2 regions of the Streptomyces sp. IBSNAI002 genome follow, and region 1 is predicted to be linked to the other one. Evidence: predicted binding sites of a transcription regulator. Region 1 holds the regulator's gene; the other holds the start of a gene.
The links. Region 1 encodes HspR, which represses chaperone genes until heat shock. Its sites were predicted from a motif close to TTGAGNNNNNNNNNCTCAA; they were not measured.
Positions count from the first base shown of each region.

Region 1 (3,399 bases):
AGCGCACCTCGCAGCGGACGGGCTGCGGCGCGCCGCGGGGGCGACGCAGGCAGCGGTACGCACGTACGTCCTCGTCCTCCTCGCGCACGATGACGATCGGCTGTCCGAACAGGGTGACCATCAACGAGTCGCCAGGGTGGGGGATGGCCGTGGCGAGGTCGATGAACTGCCAGCCGGAGCGGTAGGCAGAGGCCATTTCGCGGCGGAAGCCGCGGTCGTCGGGGGTCATCAGGAGACCTTCGCCGGCGTGGTGTTCCAGCCGAGATCAGCGGGAGCCGTGTTCCAGCCCAGATCGGTCTTGCCTACCGATTCGACGGGCGTGCTGGTACTGGTACCGGTACCGGTGTCGGCCTGAACGCTTCCCGCGTCGCCGTTGAAGGCGACGACTGCCCCATGGACCGCAACGACGGAGAAAACAACGGCAAGCACCGAGCGAAGCATTCTCTTATACATGGTCGGCTTCGTCCTCACTTGATGGAATCCTCTCCCCCGCGTGACTGACGATGGCTCATTCAGGCACGTCAGTGCCACAGGGACGATGCATCATGTTCTTACATGTTCAGGACCCTGGGGGGTGGAGATTTGCCCAAGAGCGACACAAACCCGACACATCCCCACCCGGTCACAGCCATGTGCCCCGAGGGAGCGCGCCTCTACGCGGCTGCGCTGAGCACCGGCCGCGTCTCCCGCGGCGAGGTGGAGAACGCCCCCTGCCTGCTCGAATTCGCTCTGCTGAGGCCTGACCCCGATGACGCGAACCAGCTGCGCGCGGTTCCCCCGTCCGTCGCCCTCACCCAGCGGCTCCATCCGCTCGAACGTGAGATCCGGGACCGGAGACGCAGCGCCGTAGATCTCGCCGACGCATTCGAGCCGTTCCTGACCATCAGCGCCCAGAGCCCCGCGACCACCCACGCCATCACCGTGCTGGAGGGCTTCGAGCAGATCAACGCGGCCCTCGACCTGGCCACCGCCGAGTGCCACACCGAGGCCCTGACCGTCCAACCGGGCGGAGCCCGGCCCAGCTTCATCCTCACCGAGGCACTGGAGCGCGCCGCGCCGCTGCTCAACCGCGGCGTGAGCATCCGCACGCTCTACCAGCACACGGTACGCCACAGCCAGGGCACGCTCGCCTACGTGGACCGGATCTCCACGGGGAAGGCGGAGATCCGCACACTCGAGGAGCTCATAGAGCGTCTCATGATCTTCGACCGCACGGTGGCCTTCATCCCCGCGAGCGACGACCGGACGGTGGCACTGGAGCTCCGGCACCCGGGACTGGTCGACTACCTCATCAAGGTCTTCGAGCAACTGTGGCGCCGCGCCGTGCCGTTGAGCGAGGAAGTGACGTACACGCACGCACCGGACGGCATCTCGGGCGTACAGCGCACCATCGCCCAGCTGCTCGTCGAGGGGCACGTGGACGAGGCCATCGCACGCCGCCTGGGGATGAACGTACGCACCTGCCGGGCGCACATCGCCAAGCTCGCCGCCTACCTGGGCAGCGGCAGCCGCGCCCAACTCGGCTTCCTCATCGCCCAGTCCGGGATCCTCGACACCCCGGAACACCGGCAGCTCTGACTACCCACTGCCGACCCACACAAACGGAAGGCCCCCGCCCGTTCCCGGGCAGGGGCCTTCCGCATGCGTGCGCTGGCTGAAAACCGCCGCTGCGCCGTCAGTCCATCGGGCGCTTGGGGCGCCAGACGACCAGGGCGCTGCCCGGCTGCGGAGACTGGTACGGAACCAGGTCGCGCCGGTACGAGGCGTGCACCTGGGCCTCGCGGGCCCGGAGCGTGGCCGCCGCGCCGTCGACCGCCGCGGAGAGCTCGGCCACGCGCTGCTGGAGCGCGGCGACCTGGTTCTCCAGCTCGATGATCCGCTTGATGCCCGCCAGGTTGATGCCCTCGTCCTGGGACAGCGCCTGCACCGTGCGGAGCAGTTCGATGTCGCGGGCCGAGTAGCGCCGGCCGCGGCCGGCCGTCCGGTCCGGGGAGACCAGGCCCAGGCGGTCGTACTGGCGGAGGGTCTGCGGATGCAGGCCCGAGAGCTGGGCGGCCACCGAGATCACGTAGACCGGGGTCTCATCGGTGAGCTGGTAGCCCCCGCCCAGGCGGGAGGACTGTCGTCGGCGGCCGTCCATGGTCATGCTCCCTTCGCGGACTCGAACAGCGCGGTACGCGGGTCCTGCGACTCCGTCGCATCGCGGTACATCTCCAGCGCCTCGCGGGCCTTGTCCGACAGCTCGGTCGGGACCGCGACCTCCACCGTCACCAGCAGGTCGCCGCGGGTGCCGTCCTTGCGGACCGCTCCCTTGCCGCGGGCCCGCATGGTGCGGCCGTTGGGGATGCCCGGCGGCAGCTTCAGCGTCACCGAGGGGCCGTTCAGGGTCGGGACCTTGATGTCGGCGCCCAGGGCCGCCTCGGTGAAGGTCACCGGGACGGTCACCGTGAGGTTGTCGCCCTTGCGGCCGAACACCGGGTGGGCATCCACGTGCACGACGACGTACAGGTCACCGGCGGGGCCCCCGCGCTCGCCCGGCGCACCCTTGCCACGCAGCCGGATCCGCTGGCCGTTGGAGACGCCCGCCGGGATCCGGACCTGCATGGTGCGCGAACTGCGGGCGCGCCCGCTGCCCTTGCAGACCTCGCAGGGGGTTTCCGCGATCAGGCCGCGGCCCTTGCAGTCCGCACAGGGGTCGGTCAGCGAGAAGCCGCCGCCGCTGCCCCGCGAGACCTGCCCGGTGCCGACGCAGGTCGGGCACACCCGGGGGGTGCCGTTCTTGTCGCCGGTTCCGGAACAGGCTTTGCAGGGGGCCTGCGAGGACATCCGGAGCGGGACCGTGGCCCCGTCCACCGCCTCCGTGAAGGAGAGGGTGACCTCCGATTCGATGTCCTGGCCGCGGCGCGGCTGGGTGCGGGTGCCCGCACCGGGGCCGGCGCCGCGGTTGAACAGGCCGCCGAAGACGTCGCCCAGGCCACCGCCGAAGCCGCCGGCCTGGCCGCCCTGCTGCTGACCGCCGAAGAGGTCTCCGAGGTCGAAGTTGAACGAGCCGCCGGCCCCGCCCGGTCCCGGGCGGAAGCCGCCGTTGCCGAACAGGGCGCGCGCCTCGTCGTACTCCTTGCGCTTCTTGGCGTCGCCGAGGATGTCGTTCGCCTCGGAGATCTCCTTGAAGCGCTCCTCGGCCGAGGCGTCGCCCTTGTTGGCGTCCGGGTGGAACTCGCGCGCGAGCTTCCGGTACGCCTTCTTGATCTCGGCCTCGGTCGCGTCCTTCGGGACACCGAGGACCTTGTAGTAGTCCTTCTCGACGAAGTCCTTCGTGCTCATCCGCGGTGTCCCTCCTCTCGTACCTCTACTGGTTCAGCTTCAGCCCTTGTCGGGGGCATCCGCGTCCTTGTCCGA
Region 1 covers NZ_JBQPXG010000002.1:4,257,103-4,260,501, forward strand. The annotation lists gene ACTVZO_RS20480 (hypothetical protein) at 1-229, opposite strand, end outside; gene ACTVZO_RS20485 (hypothetical protein) at 229-471, opposite strand; gene ACTVZO_RS20490 (helix-turn-helix transcriptional regulator) at 556-1,578, shown strand; gene ACTVZO_RS20495 (heat shock protein transcriptional repressor HspR) at 1,676-2,140, opposite strand; gene dnaJ (molecular chaperone DnaJ) at 2,143-3,324, opposite strand; gene grpE (nucleotide exchange factor GrpE) at 3,364-3,399, opposite strand, start outside.

Region 2 (3,399 bases), 1.5 Mb from region 1:
GGTGGCCGCAGCGGTCCGGGAGCTCGCCCGGCCGGGCGACGCCGTGCTCTTCCTGCCCTCGCGCCGCCGCGAATGGCTGCTGTCCTCGCCCGCCGTCCACGACGGGCTGCGCGACGTGGCCCTGGACCGCTCCCCGGAGGCCTCGCACAGCCTCCAGGGCACCGAGCTGCCCTCGGCCGAGATCCGCGCGGCGCTCATCGCCTCCCCCCGGGTCATCGCCCTGCTCGACCCGGCCGGCCAGCCGCTGGACCCGTACCCGCGCGAGGCGGTGAAGCGGCAGACCCTGGCCGCCTGGTTCGACCTGTGCTCGGTCACCGAGGTACGGGGCGCCCGCGTCGCGCTGTACGCCCGCCCGGGCGGCTGCCCGGCCTGAGGGGTGCGGCAGGATCGTGGCCCCACCCCGCCGAGGAGCCGCCGCATGACCTCCCACTCCCCCGAACCGCCCGGACCGCCCGGACCGCTGGTCGGCGCCGACTGGCTGGCCGGACGGCTCACCGCGCCCGGACTGGTCGTCCTCGACGCCTCCGTGGGCGCCCACCGCGGCGCCGGCCACCGCATCCCCGGCGCCCGCCCCTTCGACCTCGACGGGGACCTCTCCGACCACGAGGCCCCGGCCCCGCACACCATGCCCGCGGCCGCACGCTTCGCCGAGGCGATGCGCGACCTCGGCGTCGACGACACCGACACCGTCGTCGTGTACGACGGCGCCGGCGTCTACTCCAGCGCCCGCGCCTGGTGGATGCTGCGCGCCATGGGCTTCGACCGGGCCGCCGTCCTCGACGGCGGACTGCCCGCCTGGACCGCGGCCGGTCTGCCCGTGGAGGCCGCCCGTCCCGCGTACGACGGCCCGCGCGGCTCCTTCACCGCCCGGCCGCGGCCGGGGCTGCTGGTCGGCGCCGACGCCGTCGCCGCGGCCCTGGCCGACCCGGCCGCAGCCGTCCTCGACGCCCGCACCCGCGAGCGCTTCACCGGCGCCGCCCCGGAGCCCCGGCCCGGCCTGCGCGGCGGCCACATGCCCGGCGCGCTCAACCTGCCGTTCGGCGACCTCCAGCGGGACGGCGGCCTGATGCGCCCCGCGGAGGAGCTGCGCGAGGCCTTCGCCGCGCTGGCGGGGGACCGGGAGCGGCTCTACTTCAGCTGCGGCTCCGGCGTCACCGCCTGCGTCCTCGCCCTCGGCGCCACCCTCGCCGGCTACCGGCGGACGGCCGTGTACGACGGTTCCTGGAGCGAGTGGGGCCTGCCCTCGGACGAGCGCCCGGTGGCCGTCGGCCCGGCCGGCGGATAGCCGCGCACGCTGCGTTCGCCCCCGGCGAACGCAGCGTGGGGAACAACGGGCGGCGCAGATGCATTGAGTCGGCATAGCTCAACTTCACTGCCGAAGGGTTGATCATGGCTTCGACGTCCGTAACGCTCACTCTGCCCGTGCTGCCGCTCGACGACGAGGTCGTGCTGCCCGGAATGGTCGTTCCGCTGGACCTGTCCGACGCCGAGGTGCGCGGGGCCGTGGAGGCGGCCCAGGCGGCGGCGGGCAGCAGCAAGCCCCGGGTCCTGCTCGTACCGCGGATCGACGGGAAGTACGCCGGGACCGGGGTGCTCGGCACGGTCGAGCAGGTGGGCCGGCTCTCCGACGGGGACCCCGGCGCGCTGATCCGCGGCCGCGGCCGCGTCCGCATCGGCGCCGGGACCACCGGCCCCGGCGCCGCGCTCTGGGTCGAGGGCGAGACCGTGGACGAGCACGTGCCGGACCCGCTGCCGGGCGCCGTCGCCGAGCTCGTCAAGGAGTACAAGGCGCTCGCCACCAGCTGGCTCAAGAAGCGCGGAGCCTGGCAGGTCGTCGACCGGGTCCAGCAGATCGAAGGGGTCTCGGCCCTCGCCGACAACTCCGGCTACTCGCCGTTCCTGACCCTCGGGCAGAAGGTCGAGCTGCTGGAGACCGCCGACCCCGTCGCCCGCCTGAGGCTGGCCGTCAAGGCCCTCAGCGACCACCTCGCCGAACAGGACGTCGCCGAGTCCATCGCCAAGGACGTGCAGGACGGCGTCGACAAGCAGCAGCGCGAGTTCCTGCTGCGCCGCCAGCTCGAAGCCGTGCGCAAGGAACTGCGGGAGCTGGGCGGCGAGAAGGAGGGCGAGGAGTCCGACGACTACCGCAGCCGCGTCGAGGCCGCCGACCTCCCCGAGAAGGTCCGGGAGGCCGCCCTCAAGGAGGTCGACAAGCTCGAGCGGGCCAGCGACCAGAGCCCCGAGGGCTCCTGGATCCGCACCTGGCTGGACACCGTCCTCGAGCTCCCCTGGAACGAGCGCACCGAGGACCGGTACGACATCCAGGGCGCGCGGGCCGTCCTCGACGCCGAGCACGCCGGGCTCGGCGACGTCAAGGACCGCATCACCGAGTACCTCGCGGTCAGGAAGCGGCGCACCGAACGCGGCCTCGGCGTCATCGGCGGCCGCCGCGGCGGGGCCGTGCTCGCACTCGTCGGACCGCCCGGCGTCGGCAAGACCTCGCTCGGCGAGTCCGTGGCCCACGCCATGGGCCGCAAGTTCGTCCGCGTCGCCCTCGGCGGCGTACGCGACGAGGCCGAGGTGCGGGGACACCGCCGGACCTACGTCGGCGCCCTGCCGGGCCGGATCGTCCGCGCCATCAAGGAGGCCGGGTCGATGAACCCGGTCGTGCTCCTCGACGAGATCGACAAGGTCGGCTCCGACTTCCGCGGCGACCCGGCCGCGGCCCTGCTGGAAGTCCTGGACCCGGCCCAGAACCACACCTTCCGCGACCACTACCTGGAGGTCGAGCTCGACCTCAGCGACGTGGTGTTCCTGGCGACGGCCAACGTCCTGGAAGCCATCCCCGAGGCGCTCGCCGACCGCATGGAGCTGGTCCGCCTCGACGGGTACACCGAGGACGAGAAGGTCGTCATCGCCCGGGACCACCTGCTGCCGCGCCAGCTCGAGCGCGCGGGCCTGGGCGCCGACGAGGTGGTCCTGCGGGAGGAGGCGCTCAGGAAGCTCGCCGGCGAGTACACCCGCGAGGCGGGCGTGCGCACCCTGGAGCGGTCCATCGCCCGGCTGCTGCGCAAGGTGGCCTCGCAGCACGAGCTGGGCGAGCGCGCACTGCCCTTCAGCATCGGGGCCGACGACCTGCGCGGGCTGATCGGACGGCCCCACCACGTCCCCGAGTCCGCCCAGGACCCGGCGGAGCGGCGGACCGCCGTCCCCGGCGTGGCCACCGGCCTCGCGGTGACCGGCGCGGGCGGCGACGTCCTGTTCGTGGAGGCCTCGCTGGCCGATCCGGAGACGGGCGCGGCCGGCCTGACCCTCACCGGCCAGCTCGGCGACGTGATGAAGGAGTCGGCGCAGATCGCGCTCAGCTTCCTGCGCTCGCACGGCGCGGAACTGGAGCTC
Region 2 covers NZ_JBQPXG010000002.1:5,731,275-5,734,673, forward strand. The annotation lists gene ACTVZO_RS27740 (glycosyltransferase family 39 protein) at 1-373, shown strand, start outside; gene ACTVZO_RS27745 (sulfurtransferase) at 419-1,285, shown strand; gene lon (endopeptidase La) at 1,390-3,399, shown strand, end outside.
Region 2: a site for HspR is predicted at 1,349-1,367, ahead of lon (endopeptidase La). Genes of this name have one in related genera too.